3 regions of the Streptomyces lydicamycinicus genome follow, and region 3 is predicted to be linked to each of the others. Evidence: riboswitches for the same ligand, from Rfam matches in the RefSeq annotation. Region 3 holds a riboswitch; each other region holds the start of a gene.
What was found. A riboswitch is a leader RNA that binds a small molecule or an ion and turns the genes downstream of it on or off. The one in region 3 is predicted to bind cobalamin.
Positions count from the first base shown of each region.

Region 1: it holds a riboswitch for cobalamin, as region 3 does, so the genes downstream of both, metE (5-methyltetrahydropteroyltriglutamate--homocysteine S-methyltransferase) here and TU31_RS33190 (cobalamin biosynthesis protein) in region 3, are expected to answer to the same signal.
Region 2: it holds a riboswitch for cobalamin, as region 3 does, so the genes downstream of both, TU31_RS13985 (SCO2321 family membrane protein) here and TU31_RS33190 (cobalamin biosynthesis protein) in region 3, are expected to answer to the same signal.

Region 1 covers NZ_BBNO01000008.1:274,203-277,471, forward strand. Annotated here, with positions in the region: gene TU31_RS27500 (aldo/keto reductase) at 1-1,001, opposite strand, end outside; cobalamin riboswitch at 1,188-1,375, shown strand; gene metE (5-methyltetrahydropteroyltriglutamate--homocysteine S-methyltransferase) at 1,548-3,269, shown strand, end outside.
Region 2 covers NZ_BBNO01000004.1:170,033-173,301, forward strand. Annotated here, with positions in the region: gene TU31_RS13980 (Strvi_7410 family MBL fold metallo-hydrolase) at 333-1,415, shown strand; cobalamin riboswitch at 1,727-1,886, shown strand; gene TU31_RS13985 (SCO2321 family membrane protein) at 2,058-3,269, shown strand, end outside.
Region 3 covers NZ_BBNO01000011.1:67,044-70,312, forward strand. Annotated here, with positions in the region: gene TU31_RS33180 (VWA domain-containing protein) at 1-564, opposite strand, end outside; gene TU31_RS33185 (effector-associated constant component EACC1) at 570-1,007, opposite strand; cobalamin riboswitch at 1,211-1,360, shown strand; gene TU31_RS33190 (cobalamin biosynthesis protein) at 1,514-2,557, shown strand; gene TU31_RS33195 (cobyric acid synthase) at 2,640-3,269, shown strand, end outside.

The DNA of each region.
Region 1 (3,269 bases), on a different contig from region 3:
CAGCGGTCGCCGTAGACGTTCTCGATGACGCCCGGCTGCCGCAGGAAGTCGTGCGGGAAGCCCAGCGGCACCTCGCTGGTCCGGTCGAGCCGGTCCAGCGCGTCGGCGTCCAGGGTGACGTCGACGGCGCCGAGGTTGTCGGCCAGCTGGCTCTCCTTGGTGGCGGCGACGATCGGAACGATGTTGCCGGGCCGGCTGCGCAGCCATGCCAGGGCCACCTGCGCGGGGCTCCAGCCGCCCTGCTCGGCGACCTCCAGCACCGCGGTGAGGGTCTCCTCCTCGTGGTGGTTCGGGGTAGCGCCGTCGTCCATGGTGGCCAGCCGGCCGGTCTCCCCTCGGCGGTACTTGCCGGTGAGCTTGCCGGCCGCGAGCGGTGCCCAGGCCAGCACGGCCAGATCGAAGGCGCGGGCCTGCGGGAGCAGTTCCCGCTCCGGCGTCCGCTCCAGCAGGTTGTAGCGCAGCTGCGAGCCCGCGAACGCGGTCCAGCCGCGCAGCTCGGCAAGGGTGTTGGCCTGGGCGATCTCCCAGGCGGGCCAGTCGGACACGCCGATGTAGAGCACCTTGCCCGAGCGCACCACGTCATCGAGCGCCCGCATGACCTCCTCCACGGGCGTGAAGTTGTCCCGGGCGTGCACCCACAGCACATCGAGGTAGTCGGTGCGCAGCCGGTCCAGGCTCGCCTCCACCGACCGCACCAGGTTCTTGCGGTGGTTGCCCGCCGCGTTCATATCGCCCTGGTGGGTCATGCAGGTGTACTTGCTCGCCAGGACGAAGCGGTCCCGGCGCCCTTCCAGCAGCGCACCGAGGGTCCGCTCGGAGGCGCCGCCGGTGTAGATGTTCGCGGTGTCGATGAAATTGCCGCCCGCGTCCGCGTAGGCGTCCAGGATCCGGCCGCTGGTGTCCTCGGCGGCGTCCCGGCCCCGGTCGTCGCCCATGGTCATGGCGCCCAGGCTCAGCTCGCTCACCCGCAGACCGGTCCTGCCGAACAGTGTGTAGCGCACGAGGTTCCCTTCGTTCAACGACAGCGGTAAGTCGTGCGCCCACGCTAGGAGCTGGAGCGCACTCCAGGGCAAGCCACGGCACCGCGGGCGGGGGCGCGTTGCCTTCCCCACGGTGGCCGATGTCACCTACGGGAGATCCGGTCGCGGTGTCCGATCCGGGCGGCAGCGCCTAGGGTGGCCGGTGCGACTGGTTCGCCCTGCCCGCCAGGCAGGCGCGTCGTAAGAGGGAACCCGGTGGAATTCCGAGACTGCCCCGCAGCGGTGAGTGGGAACGACCGCCGTCATACGCACTGGGCCCGGCCGGGTCTGGGAAGCGACGGCCAGTAGATGTCCGCCTTCGGCGGATGCGCCCGCGAGTCCGAAGACCTGCCAGTGCCCCCGCGCGACCGGTGCGCGGGGTGATCTCGGTGACCTCGAGGGCGGGTCGGCGGACACTCAGGCGGGCACGGCCGGCGGAAGAGCGCCGGGTCCCGCCGGGTTTGCCGTCCCTTCGCGCCCTCGACCCGTCCCGTGGTCCATGGAGACAGACTCGCGAAGGAGAGTTCCGTGACCAGCAGGTCCGCAGCCGCGGCAGCACGAGCGACCGTGCACGGCTACCCCCGTCAGGGGCCGAACCGTGAACTGAAGAAGGCCATCGAGGGCTACTGGAAGGGCCGTGTGAGCGCCGAGGCGCTCCGTACCACCGCCGCCGGGCTGCGCCGCGCCAATTGGGAGCAGCTCGCCCGGGCCGGTGTCCATGAGGTGCCGACCGGCGACTTCTCGTACTACGACCACGTCCTGGACACCAGCGTGATGGTCGGCGCGATCCCGGCGCGGCACCGCGCCGCGGTGGCCGCCGATCCCCTGGACGGCTACTTCGCGATGGCCCGCGGCACCCAGGACCTGGCGCCGCTGGAAATGACCAAGTGGTTCGACACCAACTACCACTATCTCGTACCGGAGTTGGGGCCGGACACGGTCTTCGCCGCGGACTCCGCCGAGCAGGTCGCCCAGCTGACGGAGGCACTCGGCCTCGGGCTCGCCGCGCGGCCGGTCCTCGTCGGGCCCGTCACCTACCTCCTGCTGGCCAAGCCCGCGCCCGGCGTCGCGGCCGGCTTCGACCTGCTGACGCTGCTCGACCGGCTGCTGCCCGTCTACGCCGAGGTGCTCGCCGATCTGCGGGCGGCCGGTGCCCACTGGGTGCAGCTGGACGAGCCGGCGCTGGTCCAGGACCGCTCCCCCGCCGTGCTGAACGCCGCGGCCCGCGCCTACCGGGACCTCGGCACGCTCACCGACCGCCCGCAGCTGCTGGTCGCCTCGTACTTCGACCGGCTGGGCGAGGCACTGCCGGTGCTGGCCAAGGCACCCGTCGAGGGTCTGGCGCTGGACTTCACCGGGCCCGCGGCCGGCAACCTCCAGGATCTCGCGGCGGTCGGCGGACTGCCCGGCAAGCGGCTGGTCGCCGGTGTCGTCAACGGCCGCAATATCTGGATCAACCACTACGAGCAGTCGCTGGCGACCCTGGGCACGCTGCTCGGGCTGGCCGAGCGGGTCGATGTGTCGTCCTCCTGCTCGCTGCTGCACGTCCCGCTGGACACCGGGGCCGAGCGGGACATCGACCCGCAGATCCTCCGCTGGCTGGCCTTCGCCCGGCAGAAGACCACGGAGATCGTGACGCTGGCGCGCGGTCTGGCCCGGGGCACCGACACCATCGCGGCCGAACTCGCCGCCAACCGCGCGGACCTGGCCTCCCGGGCGGGCTCGGCACTCACCCATGACCCGGCGGTGCGCGCCCGCGCGGCGGCCGTGACCGAGGCCGACGGCCGCCGTTCCCAGCCGTACGCCGAGCGGTCCGCCGCCCAGCGCGCGCACCTCCGGCTGCCGCTGCTGCCGACCACCACCATCGGCTCGTTCCCGCAGACCGCCGCACTGCGCACGGCGCGGGCGGATCTGCGGGCCGGGCGGCTGGACGCCGAGGGGTACGAGGAGCGGATCTCGGCGGAGATCCGCGAGGTGCTCGCCTTCCAGGAGAAGGCCGGGATCGACGTCCTGGTGCACGGGGAACCGGAACGCAACGACATGGTCCAGTACTTCGCCGAGCAGCTGACCGGCTACCTCGCCACCCAGCACGGCTGGGTGCAGTCCTACGGCACCCGTTACGTCCGGCCGCCGGTGCTGGCCGGGGACATCTCCCGTCCCGAGCCGATGACGGTGCGCTGGACCCGCTATGCCCAGTCGCTCACCGAGCGGCCGGTCAAGGGCATGCTCACCGGCCCGGTCACCATGCTC
Region 2 (3,269 bases), on a different contig from region 3:
TGCCGCCTCCTGCGGGTCGGCCGCCTGTTCCGGCGGTCCCTGCCGGTTCGCTGTCGTTGCCGGTTCGCTGTCGTTGCCGGTTCGGTGTCGTTGCCGGTTCGCTTTCGGTACCGGTTCGCTGTCGTTGCCGAGGTGCCTCGGGCACGGTTACTGACGAGGCATCAGGCGACTCATTCCTCAGGAACTGATACCAGTTCTAGTTGGAGGAGTCCACGGCACCGGCCGAATCCCAACTCACCCTGTCCGGAGGGGTACTTCAAGCCGCTTTGAAACCAGTTCTAGTTATAGTGAGGCCGGGTACCGGGTGTATGCCACACCGAGAGGGGACCGGGATGACCGCGCAGGTGACCGACCACAAGGGCGGGGTGTGGAGCATCGCCGTCCCCATCCCGGACAACCCGCTCGGCCACACCCTCGTCCACCTCCTGGAGACCGACCGCGGGCCGGTGCTCATCGACACCGGCTGGGACGACCCGGACTCCTGGGACGCCCTCGTCGCCGGCGTCACCGCCTGCGGGTTCGCCCTCACCGACCTCCACGGCGTCCTGATCACCCACCACCACCCCGACCACCACGGCCTGTCCGCCAAGGTCCGGGAGGCCGGCGGCGCCTGGATCGCGATGCACGCCGCCGACACCGCGGTGGTCCGCCGCACCCGCGCGGCCGAACCGGGCCAGTGGCTCGACTACCTGCTCGCCAAGCTCACGGCGGCGGGCGCACCGGACGACCATCTGGCGCCCCTGCGGAAGGCCCGCGCCACAGGGAACGGCCGGAAGCTGCCCGGCCGGCAGGCCGCGCTGCCGGACCGCGGCATCGACCCCGGCGAACTGCTCGACCTGCCGGGGCGCCGGGTACGCGCCATCTGGACGCCCGGACACACCCCCGGCCATGTGTGCCTCCACCTGGAGGAGGAACACCCCTCGGCACGGACGCCCGGTTTCGGCCGGCTGTTCTCCGGCGATCACCTCCTGCCCGGCATCACCCCGCACATCGGCCTGTACGAGGCCCCGGACGACGAGGGGAGTCCGCCCGGCCCGCACGGCATGGAGGGCTCGGGGGAGGACACCGACCCCCTGGGCGACTACCTCGACTCCCTCGAACGCGTCGGCCGGCTCGACCCCGCCGAGGTCCTGCCCGCCCATCAGCATGCCTTCACCGACGCCGGCGGCCGGGTGCGCACGCTCATCGCCCACCACGAAGAGCGGCTGGCCCAGCTCAGATCCCTGCTCCAGGAACCCCGCACCGTCTGGCAGCTCGCCATGGCCATGGAGTGGAACCGCCCGTGGGAGCAGATCCCTTACGGATCCCGCAACATCGCCGTCTCGGAGGCCGAGGCCCATCTGCGCCGGCTGGTGAAGCAGGGGCGGGCGGAGTGGGTGCCGGGGTCGGATCCGGTGCGGTATCAGGCGGTGTGAGGGGGCGGGCCTCTCGCGTTGCCGCTGTCCTGGTTCGTGCAGCTTCTTGTTGCTGTGTACCCGGCGGCCGGGGGCGGGGTCGGGGCCGGCCGGTGCGCGGCCGGTTCGGTGACCGACTTCCGGTCCCGCCCCGTGCGCGGACCCCGCCGTGCTCGCGCCCGGCTCCTGCCCTGCTCGTGCCCGGTGCCCGTCCGTCCGCCCATACCCGGCGCCGGTGCGCCCGTCCTGTGCGCGGCTCGCGCGCCGCTCCGCCCCGCTCGTGCCGGATTTCGTCGGCTCGTACGTGCGAGCGAGCGCCCGCCGGGTGCCGGTTAAGGTGTGCGGGACAACTTCATCCGTACCCGATCGGGGGAAGCCGGTGGAAATCCGGCGCTGACCCGCAACCGTGAGGACGGCCCGTCCGTACCGCGCCGGCTGGCCCGGCAGGACGGCCGTACGAGCCGGAACACCCGAGGGGGCACGACCAAGGCTCCCGCCACCGGAACCGTCCGCCACAGGGGCGGCCGGTGCGCGGCACCGTCGAGGTATACGGAGCTGAGCCCGGTGCCGTCGCGTCCGCGATCCAAGGGGATCGCCGCGCGGGCGGTCGGCCGAGCACGGCTGCGTACATCGCCGCGACCCGACCCGAGAGGCACCGACCCGATGGCCCCCATGGCTTCCATGGCTCACCAGGCCCCCCTGACGCACCCCGTCGCCTTCCTGGCGCGCCGCGCCGCCACGGCGCTGGCGGCCGCGGCGGTGCTGGGCGCGGCCGCTGCCCCCGCCGCGTACGCCGACGACGCTGCCCCGTCCGCGTCCCCCAAGAAGCTGCCGGACGGCCTGTACGGCACCAAGGACCCGCAGTACGACGGGGTGTGGCGGCAGTCGCTCGCGCTGCTTGCGCAGGACACGGTGGGGGTGCGGCCGGCCGCGTCCGGCGTGCGCTGGCTGGTCGGGCAGCAGTGCGCCGACGGCGCGTTCACCGCCTTCCGCGCCGAGCCCGGCAAGTCCTGTGACGCCAAGACCATGCGGGACACCAACCAGACGGCCGCCGCGGTGCAGGCGCTGGCCGCGCTCGGCGGGCACGGCGACTCCGTGCAGAAGGCCGTGGGCTGGCTGAAATCGGTGCAGAACGACGACGGCGGCTGGAGCTCGATGCCCGGTTCGGCCAGCGACGCCAACTCCACGTCCGTGGTCATCGGCGCGCTCGCGGCGGCGGGTGAGAAGCCGCGGTCGGTGACCTCGAAGAAGGGCGGCAAGACCCCGTACGACGGGCTGCTCACCTTCCAGCTGGGCTGTGACGCGAAGGAGGGCGAGCGCGGCGCGTTCACCTTCCAGCTCAAGGGCGCCGCCCCGAACGCCGACGCCACCGCGGCCGCCGCGACCGGAGCGCTCGGCAAGGGCTTTGTCGTCGAGCCCGCGGACCAGCGGGCAGACGCCCCGGTCAAGCCGCTGAACTGCAAGGACGGCGGGGACGCGAAGAAGGACGATCCGGAGCGGGCCGCGGCGGGCGGCGACGCCTACCTCGTCGCGCAGCTCGACAAGAACGGGCAGCATCTGCTCTCCGCGATGCCGGGCGCCGAGAAGCAGCCCGATGTCGGCAACACAGCCGACGCCGTGGTGGCGCTGGCGGCCGGCGGGCACGGTGCCGCTGCCGCCAAGCCGCTGAAGTGGCTGGAGAAGAACGCCACGGACTGGGCCAAGCAGAACGGGCCCGCCGCCTACGCCCAGCTGGTGCTGGCCGCGCACGCCACCGGCACCGACCCGCGTTCCTTCGGCGGCACCGACCTGGTGGCCGCGCTCAACGCCACCGGCCCCGAGCCGGCCGCCGCGGCGCAGAAGGACACCGGGGACGCCGACGACACCACGGACGGC
Region 3 (3,269 bases):
GATGCCCTGTTCCAGGATCTGCCGCAGGGCGCGGGTGAAGACACTGCCGCCGGTGGGCTCCTCGCCGCTGAAGATCCGGCGGTTGGGCTGTGCGGCCATCAGCAGCGAGGTGGGGGTGCGGCAGGCGTGGAAGGCCTCTCCGGCGTTGCCGGCGTAGCAGCACTCCAGGACGATCACGATCCGGTCGGCCCGCGCGTTGTCCAGGTAGGACAGTACCGTGTCCTGCCAGGAGACGGTTTTGTGCCGCCGTTCCGAGGCACCGACCATGAGCTGGAGATTGCCGCCGTCCCGGCCCACCCGGCCGTGGCCGGAGAAGTACACCAGCAGCAGCCCGCGGGCCTCCTGGACGACGGCGTCCAGGGCCTGTTCGACCTCCCAGGGCTCCTGGGGCCGGCAGATGACGACCTCGCCCTTGGTGAAGAGGTCGGTGCCGGGGGCGAGCAGGACGCGTTCCAGTTCCCCGGGGTTGTCCCGCACCGCGGGGAGCGGCCGCAGGTGGCGGTAGTCGTCGACGCAGATCAGCAGCGCCCGGTTGACCTTGCCCCGTGCGTCGTATTCGGACATCCGGCTCAGTCCCCGGCGGTGCTGCCGCCCTCGTTCGCCGGGCTGCCGGGATCGGGGCGTTCGGGGGCCGCGGCGCCCGGTCCCGGTTCGCCCAGTGCGCGCAGCTCGCCGTCCCCGCCGCCGACCGCCACGGCGGGCCGTTCGCCGGTGTCGCGTTCCTCCCTGCGGCGGCGCAGCCATTCGCGCAGGGCGATGCCCAGGCTCTTGGTGATCTCGGCGGCGACCGCGCCGACGACGACGAGGATCAGGTCGTCGACGCCGATGGCCATGTCGCCGGGGCCGTCGTCGCGCTCCTGGGCCGGGCGCAGCTCCCAGTCGTGCGACCGCCGGTTCAGCCAGGGCTCGCGCTCCAGCCACGCCTTGAGGTCCTCGACGTCCTGGTCAGGATTGTTCGTGCCCGTGATCCTGATACGGATCTCGTGACGGTCAGCGCGCTGCGGCATCCCCCGGCCCCCTTCCGGCGGCCCCTTCGCCGCCGTGCACCAGATAGTGACGCGGGATCAGGTGCGCGGGCAACCGTCCGTGACCCCTCAGCCACGCTGTGGCGTGCGCCACAGCGCCTGCCACAGGGCAGCGTCGCAGGTCAAGGGTGAGTTGACGGCGTTCGCGGGGCGTGGTGGACTGCCGGAGCCATTCGGCGACAGCAGAGGAAGTCCGGTGCGAATCCGGCGCGGTCCCGCCACTGTCACCGGGGAGCGTTCCTCCAGCGAAGGCCACGGTCCGCCTCGCATACGTCCGATGACGTACGCGGGACTGGAAGGCCGGAGGACACGCCGATCCGGGAGCCAGGAGACTCTGGTCGCCGACACGTCGAGCCAGGGCGCGGACCCTGAGTGAGGACATACCGCCATGCCCGGCCGCCCCTTGAGATCGCCACTGCCCGCCGCCGCAGGGCTCCTTCGGGGCCGGGCGGGACGTCACGGACGCACCCGCACGGCGGTCTGACCCGATGCGCGGCGACCACGCGGGATATGTGTGCGGCGCGGCCCTCGGCTTTCTCGGCGACCTGATCGCGGCGGATCCTCGGCGCGGCCATCCGGTGGCCGCGTTCGGCCGGGCCGCGGGTGCCGTCGAACGCCGGCTGTGGCGTGACCACCGCGGTTACGGGGCGACTCACGCCGTGCTGTGCGCGGGCGGGGCCGCCGCCGGTGCCGCGCTGCTGGAGCGCGCAGTGCGGGGCTCGGCTTCCGCTTCTTTGCTGTCGCTCCGTGGTGGCGCCCGGGTCGCGCTGACCGCGGCAACGGTCTGGGCCGTGCTGGGCGGCACCTCGCTCGGCCGGGAGGCACGGGCCGTCGGCGGAGCGCTGACGGCGGGTGACCTGGACGTGGCCCGGGAGCGGCTGCCGCATCTGTGCGGGCGCGATCCGCAGGCGCTGGACGGGCCGCAGATGGCCCGTGCGGTGGTGGAGTCGGTCGCCGAGAACACCTCCGACGCGGTGGTGGGCGCCCTGGTGTGGGGCGCGCTGGGCGGGGTGCCCGGTCTGGTGGCGTTCCGCGCGGTGAACACCCTGGACGCGATGGTGGGGCACAAGTCGCCGCGCTACCGCCGCTTCGGCTGGGCCGCGGCCCGGCTCGACGATCTCGCCGGCTGGCCCGGCTCCCGGCTGACCGCCGCGCTGACCGTGCTCGCGGGCCCCGACCGGCGCGGTGCGCTGCGGGCCTGGCGGGCGGACGGCGGGGCGCATCCGAGCCCCAACGCGGGCCCGGTGGAGGCGTCGTTCGCGGGTGCGCTGGGCGTACGGCTGGGCGGCACGCTGGCGTACGGCGGGCGGGTGGAACACCGTCCGGTGCTCAACGGCGCGGCGCCGCCGGTGGCGGTGCCGGACATCGAACGTGCGGTGCGGCTCTCCCGCCGGGTGAGCGCGCTGGCACTGCTGACGACGGTGGCGGCGCGGGCGGCGGTCGGCGTGGCACGGGCGGCGGTCGCTCGTGGGGCCGGGGGGCGCGGGTGTGAGGCGGGACCGGTACGCGGGCGTAAGGCGGGAGCGGTATGAGGCCGTCCGTTTTTTCCCCGCCGCCCACCCCCCTTCGGGGGGTGGGCGGGTGTAGTGACCCGAAGCCCAGGAGGAGGACCCGGTGAACGGGCGGTTGAAAGCAGCCGGCGGGGCGGTCGGCGGTGGCCTGTTGGTGGCCGGTACGACGTCCGACGCCGGTAAGAGCGTGGTGACGGCGGGGATCTGCCGCTGGCTGGTCCGGCAGGGCGTCCGGGTGGCGCCCTTCAAGGCACAGAACATGTCGCTGAATTCGTTCGTCACGCGCGAGGGCGCGGAGATCGGACGGGCCCAGGCGATGCAGGCCGCCGCGGCGCGGGTGGAGCCGACCGCGCTGATGAACCCCGTCCTGCTCAAGCCGGGCAGTGACCGCAGCAGCCAGGTGGTGCTGCTGGGGAAGCCGGTGGGTGAGCTCAGCGCCCGGGGGTACTTCGGGGGGACGTCGCAGGGTGAGGCGCAGTACGCGGGCCGCCGGGAGCAGTTGCTCGGCACGGTGACCGACTGCCTCCAGGAGCTGCGGCGTACCCATGACGCGGTGATCTGTGAGGGCGCGGGCAGTCCCGCCGAGATCAATCTGCGGCGTACCGACATCGTGAACATGGGCCTCGCACGGGCCGCCCGTATCCCGGCGGTCGTGGTCGGTGACATCGACCGCGGCGGGGTGTTCGCCTCGTTCTTCGGCACCACCGCGCTGCTGTCCAAGGAGGACCAGGCG